2 regions of the Marinitoga sp. 1137 genome follow, and region 1 is predicted to be linked to the other one. Evidence: riboswitches for the same ligand, from Rfam matches in the RefSeq annotation. Region 1 holds a riboswitch; the other holds the start of a gene.
What was found. A riboswitch is a leader RNA that binds a small molecule or an ion and turns the genes downstream of it on or off. The one in region 1 is predicted to bind thiamine pyrophosphate.
Positions count from the first base shown of each region.

Region 2: another riboswitch for thiamine pyrophosphate. It lies ahead of LN42_RS08875 (thiamine ABC transporter substrate binding subunit); the one in region 1 lies ahead of thiS (sulfur carrier protein ThiS).

Region 1 is NZ_CP009471.1:943,549-951,877, forward strand. Features, by position in the region: gene rpsL (30S ribosomal protein S12) at 1-279, opposite strand, end outside; gene LN42_RS04770 (hypothetical protein) at 449-1,018, opposite strand; TPP riboswitch at 1,154-1,264, shown strand; gene thiS (sulfur carrier protein ThiS) at 1,320-1,517, shown strand; gene LN42_RS04780 (thiazole synthase) at 1,510-2,277, shown strand; gene thiH (2-iminoacetate synthase ThiH) at 2,280-3,347, shown strand; gene thiC (phosphomethylpyrimidine synthase ThiC) at 3,360-4,661, shown strand; gene LN42_RS04795 (thiamine-phosphate synthase family protein) at 4,673-5,854, shown strand; gene LN42_RS04800 (C45 family peptidase) at 5,983-7,611, shown strand; gene LN42_RS04805 (hypothetical protein) at 7,635-8,329, shown strand, end outside.
Region 2 is NZ_CP009471.1:1,858,709-1,867,037, forward strand. Features, by position in the region: gene LN42_RS08870 (DNA-directed RNA polymerase subunit beta') at 1-1,342, shown strand, start outside; gene LN42_RS08875 (thiamine ABC transporter substrate binding subunit) at 1,387-2,358, opposite strand; TPP riboswitch at 2,432-2,542, opposite strand; gene LN42_RS08880 (TetR/AcrR family transcriptional regulator) at 2,814-3,389, shown strand; gene LN42_RS08885 (radical SAM protein) at 3,402-4,847, shown strand; gene LN42_RS08890 (HAMP domain-containing sensor histidine kinase) at 4,871-6,100, opposite strand; gene LN42_RS08895 (CoA pyrophosphatase) at 6,164-6,787, opposite strand; gene LN42_RS08900 (type I phosphomannose isomerase catalytic subunit) at 6,784-7,590, opposite strand; gene LN42_RS08905 (DMT family transporter) at 7,753-8,329, shown strand, end outside.

The DNA.
Region 1 (8,329 bases):
AACACCTGGCAAGTCTTTAACCCTTCCGCCTCTTATTAATACATTGGAGTGTTCCTGTAAGTTATGACCTTCACCTGGAATATATGCTGTAACTTCAATTCCGTTTGAAAGTCTAACCCTTGCAATTTTTCTCAAAGCTGAGTTAGGTTTCTTAGGTGTCATTGTTGAAACCCTTACACATACACCTCTTTTTTGAGGATTGCTCTGTAATGCTGGAGATTTTGACTTTTTCTTTAGTTGTTTTCTTCCATGTCTAACAAGTTGATTTATCGTTGGCATATAATTTGTATTCCTCCTTTCAGAATTTTTAAAAATACCAAGTGTATTTTACCTCAGGTCTTTTTAATTTTCAATTAAAATGTTGTGATTTTTTTGTGAAGTTACAAAAACTAAAAAGTTTTATGTATTTTGTTACAGTACTATCCACGGTTTTGTGTGTACGATAACATTATAACTTTTCTTTTATTTTTTCAATAATCTCATTGAGGATAATATTTTTTGCAACTACTGCTATTCTATTATTATAATATTTAAAGTCCTCAGTAACATCTTTTATCGTTTCAATATCAAATTTTTTTAGTACTTCTTCAAAATCTTCTTTTTTATATTTTTTTTCTTCTTTCATTTCTATTTCAAGTAAAAATTTTTCCTCTATATTATACCTTATTTTATTAAAATCAACAAATTCATCAACAACAATTTCTGGATTATCATTTATCATATATCTTATTTTTGCTACCATTTTATATTTTATCAGATTTTCCAATTCCTGTGGTTTTTCTACTCTTTCTTTTTCTATTTTTTCATGTGCAATTTTTGTATTTGCTTTATATGCGTATGTCCATTTGTAATCATAATCTTTATTATTTTTTATTATTGAAAGCCTATATCTTTCTATTTCATTAATATCATCACGAATATACCATTGAACAATACCTATTTTCTTTATAGCCTTTTTTATTAATTCTTCACTTTCATCATTAGAAATAATATATTTTCTTTCAATTTCTATTGACATATAATCACCTCAAAATTGGTTTTATTTATTATATCATATTCATATTGCTCTCATTAAACATAATTATGATTATACTGAATAAATTCTTGAAAATTAAAAAAATTAATGATATAATCAAAATGAAAAGTGAATATTTATGATCCGCAGGGGAGCTGCTGATACCGCAGCTGAGAGTGAGGTGGAAACCTCTGACCCTCATAACTTGATCCGGATAATACCGGCGAAAGGAGCGGAGCAGAGAGTATAAAAAATCAATCTCCTGCTTCGTGCAGGAGATTTTTTTATATCAGGAGGTGATTTTTTGAAGGTATTTATAAATGGAAAAGAAAAGGTCTGTAAAAGCACCAATATAAAAGATTTAGTTGAAGAATTATCCCTTCATAACAAACCAATTGTCGTAATTAAAAACGGAGCCATTGTTTCAAAAAAAAGTTATCCTGATTCTCAAATTTCGGAAAAGGATAAAATTGAAATTATTACTGTTGTAGGAGGTGGTTGATATTAAATTTTATAATGAGGAAATAAATAATCTATTTTTTATGGGCACAGGAAAATTTAAGGATTATTCTATTATGAAAAAAGCTATTGAAGAAGCAAAAATTGAGGTTGTCACTGTTGCAATGAGAAGAGCATCATACGGAAGTTTAAATGAAAGTATTCTGGATTATATTAGTGCAAAAAAAATTATGGTAAACACTTCAGGTGCAAGGAACGCTGAAGAAGCTCTTTTAATTGCACAGGCTGGTAAAGAATTAATGAATACAGACTGGATAAAGATTGAAATTATAAATGATTCAAAGTATTTAATGCCTGATAATCAGGAAACTATAAAAGCCTGTAAATTATTAACAGAAAAAGGTTTTAAGGTTTTCCCTTATATGTGTCCTGATTTATATGATGCAAGAAAAATGATTGAAAATGGCGCTGAGGTTTTAATGCCTCTTGGTTCTCCTATAGGAACAAATAAAGGCTTTACTACAAAAGAACTTGTAAAAATTCTTCTAAATGAATTTGATGCGAAAATTATTATTGACGCTGGAATTGGAAAACCATCTCATGTTTCTGAAGCAATGGAAATTGGATGTCATGCTGTACTTGCAAATACTGCTGTTTCAATTGCGGAAGATCCTGTAAAAATGGTAAAAGCCTTTTCTTTAGCAGCTCAGGCTGGAAGACTGGCTTATCTGGCCGGAATTCCAGAAGAAAAAGAAGTGGCAGAAGCATCTTCGCCATTGTTCGATTATATAGGAAGAGATTAACTATGTTTTCAGAAAACATAGAAAAAATCATTGCTTATGTTAATTCAGCCAGAAAGAACAAATATAATATTAATCTAAATAAAGAATTTTTTTCTGTAAATGACATATATGGATTGCTTCAAAATAATGATCTTCGAACAATGGCGAAGAAAGTAATAAAAAATAATAGAAAATTCTTTGGTGATGTTATATTTTTATATGCTCCACTTTACATTTCAAATTATTGTATAAATGGTTGCACATATTGTGGATTTAAGGCTTCTAATAAAATACATCGATTGAAATTATCATATAAAGAAATAGAACAGGAAGCCTTATACTTAAACCACGAGGGAATTGACCACGTTCTAATATTAACTGGAGAAGATCCTGTAAATTCTAATTTTGAGTATTTATATAATACCATAAAAATATTGAAAAACTTTTTCAAAGAAATTTCTATAGAAACATATTCTTTAACCCGGGAAAAATACGAGAAATTAGTCACAGCAGGTCTTGTAGGGGTTACATTGTATCAGGAAACCTATTCTCCGGAAAAATATAGAGAAGTTCATTTATTTGGTCCAAAAAAAGATTTCAAAAAAAGGCTTAATACTGTTGAAGAAGCCATAAAAGCTGGGGTAAGAGAAATAAATATAGGAGCTTTATTAGGGCTTTATGAACCGGAGTTTGAAATTATAATGATGGCATACCATATGGATTATCTTTTAAAGAATTATCCTAATGTAGAATATTCGATATCTTTTCCAAGAATTAGAACAGCTTTTAATGTAAAAGATAAATTTTATAGTATTTCTGATAAAAAACTTATCCATTATATTCTTGCTTTAAAATTAATTTTCCCTCGAGTACATATAAATATCTCCACTCGAGAAAGCATAAAATTTAGAAATGCAATACTGGGCATTGCCACAAAAATGTCAGCAGGATCAACAACAAATGTTGGAGGATATACATTATACAAAGATTCAACAAAACAATTTGAAATTGAAGATACCAGAACAGTAAAAGAATTTATGAATTATATCAAAACAAGAAATTATAATCCAACAACGGTAAATTGGTTTTAAGGAGGAATTTAAATGACACAATTGGAATTTGCAAAAGCTGGAATTATTACAGAAGAAATGGTTATCGCGGCAGAATATGAAGGAATTTCACCAGAAGAATTACGAAATAAAATTGAAAAAGGATATGCGGTTTTACCGGTTAATAAGAATCATAAATTTGATAATATTAGAGCTATAGGAGAAGGTTTAAAAACCAAGGTTAATATTAACCTCGGAACTTCTCAGGGATATTCAAGCGTCAAAGAAGAAATTGAAAAATTGAAAATTGCTGAGAAATTTGGCGCAGATTCTATAATGGATCTGTCTACATGGGGTAATCTTTCATATATTCGTGATGAAATAATACGTAATTCAAATATTATGGTTGGAACTGTTCCTGTTTATGACGCAGCAACAAAAGCTGTCCAGAATAAAAAACGTGTAATAGATTTTGATGCAGATGATTTTATACAGATGGTTCGAGATCACGCAAAAGCCGGTGTTGATTTTATGACTATTCATGCCGGTATTACAAGAACTACCATAGAAAAGTTGAGAAACTCCAGAAGAATAACAAAAATAGTATCGCGTGGCGGTTCAATAATAGTTGGCTGGATGATTAAAAATCACAAAGAAAATCCATTTTATGAGTATTTTGATGAAGTACTTGAGATATGTAGGGAATATGATGTTACTATTAGTCTCGGCGATGGAATGAGGCCGGGTTCTCTTCATGATGCTACTGATGATTTGCAATTTGAAGAATTATTAAGACTTGGAGAACTGGTAAAAAGAGCTCGAAATGCCGGGGTACAGGTAATGGTTGAAGGACCGGGGCATATGCCTATTGATGAAATTGAAGCAAATGTTATTCTTCAAAAAAAGATTTGTGATAGAGCACCTTTTTATGTTCTTGGCCCAATTACTACAGATATTGCACCTGGATATGATCATATAACCTCTGCAATTGGCGGCGCTATTGCTGCAGCTAAAGGCGCAGATTTTCTCTGCGCTGTAACTCCAGCTGAACATTTAAGACTCCCCACTCTTGAAGATATAAAAGAAGGTGTTATTGCAACAAAAATCGCTGCACATTCCGCTGATATAGCAAAAAATAGAAAACATATGAACATAGATAATCAAATGAGTCATGCAAGAAAAGAATTTAACTGGGAAAAGCAATTTGAAATAGCAATTGATAAGGAAAAAGCTTTGAATTTCTATAGTTCAAGAAAGGGAATGGAAAATAATATGTGTTCAATGTGTGGTCCGCTATGTGCAATGAGAATTACAGAAGAGTTTTTAGAAAAAGAAGAAAGTATTTTTATAGAATAGGAGGCGTTATAATGCTTATTTTCTCAGCTTTCGATCCATCAGGTGGTGCCGGAATAACTCAAGATATATCTATAATGAAATTATTTAAGATAAATCCTATTTCTGTTATATCCGCTTATACAATCCAAAACACAGAGATATTTAAAAAAATCGAATTTAGAAGTTCTTTTGAAGAATTTGAATTATTCAAAAATATTTCTATAATTAAAGCAGGAATGGCAAATGCAGAACAAATAAAATTACTAAGAGAAAAATATCCAGAAGCTAAAATTATATGGAATCCCATAATCAAAACCTCTACAAACTTCAACATCATTTCTCCAGAAGAAGTAAATGAAGGTTCAAAATATGTGGATTTAATAATTATGAATTCAGAAGAATTTCAATTAACAAATCCATTATGCGAAACAATTATAACAGGCGGACATAAAAATTCTGAGAAAATCGAGGTTATTTATAAAAATAAAACTTTCTTTTCAAAAAGATATGAAAAATCCTTACATGGAACAGGCTGTGTTTTCTCATCATTAATTTCCGCTCATATATATATGAAATATAGTGTTGAAGAAGCCATTATTGCTTCTTTAAATTATATGGATAAACTTGTTTTAAATTCAATCAAATTTGTTCAAACGGAAAATTTATTATACGAAGCACATAAAGGATATATAATAGAGGAATTATGGAAGATAAAACCACAAATAATAGAACTTGGAAAGTATACTATTCCAGAAGTAGGTCAAAATATTGTTTATGCACTTCCATTTGCTTCAAATGAAAATGAAGTTGGGAAATTTCCTGGAAGAATACACAAACTGGAAAATGAGATTAATTTCATTCATGAACCTGCTTTTTTTGGAAAAAGCCATATGGCAAGGGCAGTAATTGCAACAATGAAATACTTCCCATGGATAAGATCTGCCATGAATATACGCTATGAAAAAATATATATAGAAAAAGCAAAAGAACTTGGATATAAAACTTATTACCTTGATAGAAATAATGAACCTGTTGAAATACAGTCAAAAGAAGGACATTCTATACCTTATGGTTTATCAAATATATATAATGAAACTAATTCTCCTATAGATTTTGTATGGGATGATGGATTTTTCGGAAAAGAAGCTATGATAAGGGTTTTTGGTAGAACGCCAACAGAGGTTATAAAAAAAGTAAAAGATATTGTTTTGTGATATGTATTATAAGCCTCCTAATAAGTCATATTAGGAGGCTTATATTAATAAAAATTTTATTTTTGAAAAAAATAAAATAATGATATAATTAATCTGAACATAAACTTTTTGTTTGGAGGAGTTTTTATATGAAAAAATTTTTGTATTCATTATTTATTGTATTTTTTATTACTTTGCTATATATTGTGTATATTTTCACACCTTTGAAATATCCAATAAAAAATATAACTACTGCAGAGTATAAAACAGAAAAAATTGGAAATTTGAAAATTTTATATTTATCAGGAGAACCTCAAGATATTGGTTACCAACATGGTTTAGCTCTACGAAATGAAATTAATAATATGGAAAAGCTTCTTGAAAATGAATTGAAAAATAAAACGATATTTGAAAAACTTATTATACGATATACAATGAAAAATTATTTTAGAAAGATACCAAAAGAATATAAAACAGAAATGGCTGCAATTGCAAAAGGAAGTAATACTTCACTGGATTCAATATTCTTAATGAATATATATGATGAACTTTTTAATCTATATGGATGCACAAATATTGCTGTTTTTGGCAAAAAAACAAAAAATGGGGAAATATTGCATGGAAGAAACCTGGATTATTTTTTATCAGATAAACTATGGGATAAAAATGTTTTATTTGTATATCAGCCACAAAACGGATATAATTTTATTTCTCTCACGTGGCCAGGACTAATTGGTGTATTATCCGGAATGAACGAAAGAGGGATTTCACTTGGTTCAATGACATCAGAATCAAAATATCAAAGTTCCTCCGGAATACCTACTGGTATATTATATAGAATGATTATGGAAAATGCAAAAGATATCAAAGATGTTGAAGTCATATTAAAAAACAATAAACGAACTATTGGAAACAATTTGATGATAGGAAGTAAACATGACAAAGAAGCTGTAGTTTTTGAATTTGATAGCAATAACTTAAAAGTAAGAAAAAATGATAATTATATTGTTTCTACAAATCATTTTGTTTTACTAAAAAACAAAAATGGAATTTACAAAGGATCAATTTCAAGAAAAAATAAAGCAGAAAATTACATAAAATCTTATAATTATCTCACAGTAAAAAATATTATTGAAATATTAAGAGACCTTATAGCAAATAATGAAAATGATGAACCTATATGTAAATATGAAGCTGTTCATAGTATAGTATTTCTTCCAATTAGTTCTGAATTTTACGTTGCAGCCAATGACGGAATATATGCTTCCGCCGGAAGATTTTTTCACTTTAAATATGATAAGAAAATCATACAATATATTGATTATATTGATTATTCTCCAGACTATTTATGGATAACAAAAAATTTATTTATTGACAAATACAAAAACAAAGAATGGTCAAACCAAAAAGCCATTTCATATATAAAATCATTTATTAAAAATAGAAAATTATCAGGTTGGGATATAATAGATCTTATAAAATTCTATAAAGAACTTGACCTTAAAAATGAAACATCTTCACTTATTGAAAAATTAAAATCAATTTTTGAAAAAGACAAAAATGCTTTATTTAATCTTCCAGCTGAAAAAATAAATTCACCGGAAACTTTTCTTTTAAGGGACCATTATAATAATTCATTATTAAATTTAATATTGGCATATGAAATCATTGATAATAAACAGAAAATGAAAGAATATAGCAAACTTGGTTTAAATGATAATGTAATTGAAGATGACAAATGGTATAGCATGAAGTTTAAAGAATATTATAATAAGTAATTCAAATATAAGGGGGTATAAATATGAAAAAAACTTTTCTTTTTTTAGTAGGATTGGTTTTAGTTGGAATATTATTTTTTTACTTTATATTCAAAACACCATTAAATAATACCTATAAAAAAATTGATGTTCAATTCCCTATTTACCCTGAAAATAAAAATATTGTTTACTTAAACAAAGGCAATTTTACCGCTGATGAAAATGGTTATTTATATTATGTCACACCAATCTTTAATTCAGAAAAAAATAAGGAACAATTGCTAGTCTCAAAATTAAATATTCTATCAAAAAATATTGATTATATATATTTAGATACTAAAACTTTTGAAACTACAGAAAACCATGGAATTATCCTTGGATCACTAACTTTTGATAATAATATTTTATACTATAAAGGTAGCAAAGGAATTTGGAAAATAGAAAATAATAAAGTTGAATTTTTACCTTTCTTAAACAAAATTGAATTTGACTATGCAAATGGTGGTTTTGTATATTTCAAAAATTCTTTCTGGATAATTAGCAAACCAATTTATCGTATAGGTAAAAAATATGGTATCTATAAATATACCAAAAAAAATGATGTTCTTATATCTGAAAAAACAATAAAAATCGAAGATGTACCTTTAAACATAATTAAAAATAATGATGAAGTTTATATTTTTTGCCATGATATATATTCAGAAAAATATAATTTATACCAAATAAAAAACGATTCTTT
Region 2 (8,329 bases), 920 kb from region 1:
CGGAAAGATTATCACACTTGCAAATTATCAGGAAAAAATTGATGCTGATACAGCAAGAAAATTAGAAAGATATAATATAGAAACAATAGAGGTAAGACCTTCAATCTATGTAAGATCAATCTTAACCTGTGAGGCAGAACATGGTGTTTGTGCTAAATGTTATGGTATGGATCTTTCAAACCACAAAATAGTAAATATAGGTGAATCTGTAGGTATCATAGCAGCACAGTCTATAGGTGAACCTGGAACACAGCTTACAATGAGAACATTCCATACAGGGGGTATTGCTACAGCAGGTGATATTACCCAGGGTCTTCCAAGAGCAGAAGAATTATTTGAAGCAAGAAAGAACTTAAAAGGTCCTGAAGCAGAATTCTCAACAGTAAAAGGTATAGTAAGAAAAGTGAACAGAGATGAAAAAGGAAGACTTGTAATTATTGTTGAAGATCTAAAAGGAGAACTATATACATATATAGCAGATCCTAAGGTTAAACCAACAGTAAATGAAGGTGACAAGGTTGAACCTGGCTACAGATTAACTTCAGGTAATATAAAACCAAGAAGATTACTTGAAGAGCTTGGTGCGGAAGTAACCTTTGATTACCTATTAAAAGAAATTAAAAAGATATATGCTGAACAGGGTGTTGAAATTCACGATAAACACTTTGAAATAATAATCAAACAAATGTTCAACAAAGTTGAAATAACATATGCTGGAGATACAGACTTTATGCCAAAAGACCTTGTAAACCTCAAAACAGTTGAAAAGGTAAACAAACAAATCTATGAAGCAAATAAAAAGGTTGAAGAAAACAGAGAAATGGCAATAGGTAAAAAATTAGCAGAAAAAATCATTGTAAAAGTTGATGAAGAGAATGAAACAATAGGAGAAATAGGAGATACAGTAACAGAAGAATTATTAAATAGAATAATTGCAGCTGGAATAAAAGAAATTGAAGTATTCAAATCAGAACCTCAATTACTCGAAAATGAAGATGAAGAAATTAGGCTTGTTGGAGAAAAAGAAACATTATTAATTGCGCCAAAAGAACCAGCAAGATACGAAAGAAAACTTTTAAGAATAACAAAATCATCTCTTGAAAGAGAAGGTTGGTTAGGTGCAGCATCATTCCAGCAAACAGTTCAGGTATTAACAGAAGCAGCATTAGAAGGAAGAGAAGACTACTTATTGGGATTAAAAGAAAATGTTATAGTTGGACAGCCAATTCCAGCTGGAACAGGATTAAAAGCATTCTTAGAATCAGAAATCTCAATATTCGAATTACCAACATATCCAACAGAAGATACAAAAACAGATGAAAGCGAAAGCGCAGCATCATAATAGATAATAAAAAAGGCTCGGATTTTTCCGAGCCTTTTTTGTAATTAATACATAATTTCTTCCCATTCATCTAACCAATTTTCAAGATTCTTGTTCAATTCTTCTGAATCTATTGTTAAAACCTTTTCAGGAACAAGAGCATACTTAAATGCTTCAGGAAGTTTTACGTTAGTTACCGGGAACATCCACTGATTTAAAGGCACTTCTTTTTGAAAATCATCAAACAATAAGAATTCAATAAATCTTTTTGCAAGCTCAGGATTCTTTGTTCCTTTTACAATACCAGCGCCTTCTATTTGTATATAAGCTCCCTCTTGAGGAATAAAAGCTTTATACTTGGTGCTCTTATAATAATAATATGAATAAGCGCCATCTGTAGCATAACTTACCATCATAGGCGCTTCACCAGCTTCAAATTTTGCAAAGGCTTCTCCCCAACCTGGTGTAACTGTTAGTATTGCTGGTTTTAACCTTTTCCAGAAATCTTTCCATTGATCTTTATATACTGCTATTGTCCATAACAAAAATGCCTGACCTGTACTGGAAGTTCGTGGATCCTGAATAATCAATTTCTTTTTTAACTTTGTTAAATCTTCAAAACTTTTAGGAACGGATTTTAATTTTTCTGGATCATAAACAATAGCAATTGCACCATAATCATATGGAATTAAATGATAACTTTTATCATAGATTAAGTCATCTTTTATCTTTGAAATATTTAAAGGTTTATATGGCATTACCAGATCTTCATTAATGGCCAACACAGAAAGCGACTGATCAAGACCAATAACTACATCAGCCTTTGGATTTTTCTTTTCAAGTTTAAGTCGTGAAAGCAAAGTTCCCCCGTCTCCAAGAACAACAACATTTACATCTACGTTATACATATTTTCAAATTTCTGAATAACCCCTTTCTTAATCCAGTCCAAACTGTCATAAACATAAACAGTTAGACTTTTTGCAAATAGCCAAGAATATAATAATAAAACACTTAAAAAAACAATACCCTTTTTCATGCACTCACCTCCAAATAATAAATTATAATTTTTAAAAGAAAAAACGCCTTCCGGCATGGAAGGCGTGATTGAATTATCCTTTTTACCGCACTCCCTACGCCGGTATTACCCGGATCAGGTGCTGGGGTCTAAGGCTTCCACCTTAATCTCAGCTGCGGTATCAGCAGCTCCCCCGGCGGGTTACTGTATTAACTTACAATTTTATTATACTCATCAATTACTAAAAAACTGTATAAATTAATAATTTTTAGAAACATAAAGGTTAATTTTTCTTGAAATATTTGACTGTATAGTCAGTCAGTTTTTTGATATATAAAATATCGGATATCTCTATTTTTAAGGTAATAGTAAATTGACCGTTCAGTTTTATGACTTTTTATGTCATAATTGAAACAAAATGAAAAAAGTATTATAATAATATTGACCGAACAGTCAGTCATGTATGAGGTGGTAATATGAATAATGACCGTAAAGAAAATTATAAAGAAGCTAAAAGAAAAAGCATAGCAGAAAAAGCTCTTAATTTAATAATAAAAAAGGGATTGTCCAGTTTTACCATGGATGAAGTAGCAAAAGAGGCTGGAGTATCAAAAGGAACATTATATCTATATTTTGATAGCAAAGATTCATTAATAATAACGGCATTTTCCATACTTGTTGAAAGGTTAAAAAAATCACTTGAAATTATGATTCCTGAAAATACTTCAAAAGAAGAAAAAGCACGTGCAGTAATAAAATTATATGTGAAAGTATTAAAAGAATTTCCATCAGATGATTTATTAAGATTATTTGAGATATTAATTAATTCTATACATAATAAAAATAGAGCTAAAGAATTAACCAATTTATTTCATGAATATTATTCTCAACTATTTGAAATGTGGGAAGAATTTGTGCCGTCAAAAACCGCTGCAGTTGTTTTACAGGCTATGTTTGATGGTATAAGTATATATAAATCTGTTGGAGTTGAGTTTAAAGAAGGGGAATTATGTGAAGCTTTTGAATATATAATAGGAAAAATAATTTCATAAAGGAGGGATTTTATGAAAATCCTTGATAATATGAAAAACATGATGATGAAACAGGCTTCAAAATTGGTAACAAATGTTGTTAGAAACTCAGAGGTTGAAGATCTTGCAAAATTATTGAGAACACTGGAAAAATTTGCAAAAGAACCAACAAAAAGCGGTTTAAGGAAACTTGCCGAAGGCGCTGAAAGAAAAGATCCAATGCTTGTAAAATGGTCAGAGTTATTCAAAAAAGCCAGTCCAAAAGTTGTAGAAAAGATAATAAACAATCTTATTATCAATGAATTTGCAGTTGGTGAAAAGGTAAGGCAGGAAAAAATGCATGAATATGAAGTTGTTCTTCCAAAACTTGCTGTTATAAGTCCAACGTATGCATGTAATTTAAGATGTGTAGGTTGTTATGCAGGACTTTATGGTCATAAATATCAACTTTCAAAGGAAGAAATATTTAGCGTAATAAGACAATTCAATGATCTTGGAATATACTTCTTCATAATTACCGGCGGTGAACCATTTATTTATCCTTACTTATTCGATGTTCTTGAAGAATTTAATGACTCATATTTCATGATTTATACAAACGGTACATTAATAGATGAAGAAAAAGCAAAAAGACTTGCAGAACTTGGAAATGCAACATTATCCGTATCTGTTGAAGGCTTTGAAGAAATGACAGATTGGAGAAGAGGAAAAGGTGTATTCAAAAAAGTATTAAATGCATGGGAATTATTAACCAAACATGGAGTAATATATGGAGCTTCAATTACTGCAACAAGAAAGAATCATGACCTAATTACAAGCGATGAATTCTGGAACTTCTTAAAAGAGCACAATGTTGCATATGCATGGATATTCCAGTTTATGCCTGTTGGAATGGATCCAACAATGGATCTTGTTCCTACACCAGAACAGAGATATGAAAGATTCCTTATAACAGAAGAAAAGAGACTTAATGGAGACTTTGCATTTGTTGCAGACTTCTGGAATCACGGATTCTTAACTCATGGTTGTTTAGCAGCTGGTTCAAAATATTTGCATATTAATGCAAAAGGTTATGTAGAACCATGTGTATTCCAGCAATTTGCAGTAGATAGCATTAGAGAAAAGAGCATTATAGAAATATTAAAATCACCATTCTTTGAAGCATATAAGAGAACAATACCATATTCAAACAATCTCTTTAGACCATGTCCAATTATAGACAATCCACGAGTATTAAGATCAATGGTAAAGAAATTCAATGCAATTCCACAGCATTCAGGAAGCGAAAAAGTCATAACAGAATTGGCACCAGAACTTGATAAACTTGCAGAAGGCTGGAAAGAATATGCGGATAAGTTATGGTATGAAAAGGGATATGCAGAAAAATATCCAGCAAAAAGAGGTATATATAATTATGAAACACGTATGAGAAGATATGCAGATAACGAAGAAAAACTTGCTCTTGATAAAAAAGCATAATAAATAAAAAACAGCTGAGGTATTTAAACCTCAGCTGTTATTTTTTGTGGGAATCTCAATTCAATAGTTGTACCTTTTCCAACTTCAGATTCAACATGAATCCTTCCCATTAGTTTTTCGATTAAACGTTTTACAATTGCCAGACCTAAACCACTACCGGGTTTATTTTTAGCCAATCTAACAAATGGTTTGAATATATCATTAAGTTTGTCTTCTGGAATTCCAGGACCTGTATCTTTTACCACAATAACAAACTCTTTTGTTTTATTATCAAATGAAATATGAACATTTACATATCCCTCGTCAGTATATTTTATAGCATTTCCAACGATATTTACAAGTATTTGCTTCATCTTTAATGGATCGGTTTCTATCATCTCAGGGATATTATTTTCAAATTTAATATTTAATTCCACTTCTGGTGAAAGTTGTGGCTCAACAATAGATATTGACTCATAAACAAGGAATTTCAAATGAACCTCAGTAAAGTTCATTTCTTCTTCTCTATTTAATTTATTAAAGGTTGATAAATCAGAAATAAGGGAGTTCATATGTTTTGAGCTGAGATAAATACGTTTTACAAGATCGAAAATTTCTTCTGTTGTTAAATTATCCTTTCCCCTTAAAATACTTTCAGAATACCCTAAAATAGCAGTTAAAGGTGTTCTAACCTCATGTGTAATAAAACTTAAATATACACTGTTCATTTCATTTGCTTTCTTTTCCTCATCACGAAGAGATTTTAAAGTTAAAAACGTTGAGGCAAAACTTCCAAATATTTTTAAAGATTTTTTAGCAGTTTCACTGAACTTTTTAAGTCTGAAATTATCAACATATATATGCCCTTTAATTTCATCTCCAACCTTTAAAGGATAAGCAAGGGTAATCATATTTTCATGTTTTTCATGTAATTGTTTTACATTTTCATGGAAAATTCTCGATGGATTCTTAAATTCCTTAAATGCATCGATTTCGATAATATCCTGAACATCCATATATCTATAAATATATGAATCTTCAAGAGGAACTATAAGTTTTTCAACAATATCTTCATCGTAATTATAACCAACAACGGCCTTATATAATGTATTATCTATAAGCCAGATTGTCCCGGCTTCAGCTTCAGGGATACTTTTAATAGCAACAGACAATAATTTTTTCATAAATTCCTTTTCATTTTCTTCACCGGTTAATTGTGAAGAAAGTTCTGCCATTAACTCAAAATTAGATAAAATATCGTTTTCGCAGTCCATGTTAGGTGCCCCCCTGTATAAAAACTCACACATTTTAAAATTATAACATATCTTTTTTCATAATCAAAATGTTAATGAAAAAATTTTCAATGTATTTTTAAAATCATCTATAATTCTTGCTGTTAAGCCCCATATAATTTTGTTTTCGTAAAGATAAAAAAGTGTTTTATAATATCCCTTTCTCCAATTATAATTCTTGCCATTTGGAATTAAATGATAAGGATAATCTTCTGGTGGTTCCATTTTTATATTTACCTTATACTTCAATGGTTCATTATTTAAGAAAAATTTTAAAGGAACAAAAAAGTACTCTTTCACTTCTTCATTAGGTCGAATATCAGAAATATCAAAATCTTTAATTTCTATAAGAAATGGATATATAACAAAATTAAAAGGTGTAGTAAAATAATCAAGTTGAGAAATAAAATTCACCTTTTCTTTTTTAATCCCCAATTCTTCATTTAATTCTCTTAAAGCAGCATCATATATTTCTTCACCTTTTTCAACAGCGCCTCCTGGCAAACTTACCTCGCGAGGTTGAGGTAAATGATCTGCACGAATTTCAAAAACAATATTTACCTCATTATCTATTTCCACAAGAGGTATTGTTACAGCAAATCGTTTAAATTCAGAAATCAAATCTGGTTTATAATCTTTATAAATATTTTTGATCTTTTCTATATTCATAATGTAAAGAATAGTCCTTTCTTTTTTGTTGTATATTCTAAATTAAAAGGAATTATAAATGTTTCATATGTTTCAAATTCCACAAAAATTCCAGGTCCTTTAATAGTTTCACCATTATCTTTTTCAAATATAGTAAAATATTGCGTTTTAAATTCTTTTGGTGAATTAGCAATTACAAATGGACAATTCTTCAAAGCATTTTTACCTTTTTCAACATGAATTTCCCTTGGCCTTCCCCAATCATATAATCTATATGTAAGATTTGAAGTTTGTTGAATTTCAAGCAATTTTGAATCTGGACCAAGTGTATGAACAACTCCTGCTGGAATAAATAATAAATCATTTTTATTAAGTATAGTTGGTTTAAAAACTTCATCCCAATTTTCAGATTCAATAGCTTTTTTATTTTTCTCAACATCATTAGAAATAAAAATTTCATTCTTTTCATTTAAAAAATACCATGCTTCAGTCTTTCCCCATGGTTCATTTTCAGCGTTTCTTGCAATATCATCATCTGGATGAACCTGAATTGAAAGCCATTGAGTGGTTGATATTAACTTTAACAATAACGGAATACGAGGTAATTCCATTCCAAAAATATCTTTTATATATTCAGAAGGCTTTCCATAAGAATTATTTGATTCCATACCATAAAGTTCCGTTTCATAACCCTCAAATCCGGAGAATAACCATACTTCTCCTATTTTATCCATATTTTCAATATTAAAATCTTTATTTAAAGAAAAATCACCCCATACCTTTTCAACAAAAATAGGTTTTGACTTTAATATTTCATCAAACATATAAATCACCCTTCATAATATAATTTTTATTACTACATAATAATATTATATCATAAAAAAAATTACTCATGCGGTAAAATCTCTTATAAAAAAGTGTATCATATGATATAATTTATCATATAAAATAATTTGAAAAACAAACAATAAAACAGGAGGAGTTATATGTTAAAAGCATACTTTTTATTGCTATTTGTAACCTTCATCTGGGGAAGTACATTTCCTCTAATAAAAATGACAGTTGGAGAAAATGATGTTTATATCTTTTTAACCTTAAGATTTGCAATAGCATCATTGCTTTCATTTCTAATCTGGAAAAAGCAAAACTTTAAATACGGTATGATAATAGGAATATTCATTGCTCTTGGATATATTACACAGACAGTAGGACTAACCTTAACAACAGCTTCAAAAAGCGGATTTATAACATCATTATATATAATCATGGTTCCATTTTTTTCGTATCTTGTAGAAAAAGAAAAAGCGCATTTAAACCATATTATAGCATTACCTTTTGCAATTACAGGTTCTTATCTATTATCAGGAGGAATTTCAGGATTTAATTTTGGCGATTTTCTCACATTATTATGCGCAATATTCTTTGCATTATCAATGGTATATATTACAAAGTATTCAAAGATAGAAAAAGAAACATCATTACTTGGATATCAATTCTTATTTGTTGCAGTATTAAATGGTGCATTATCATTAACAAAACCCATTCATATAACTCTTCCTATGA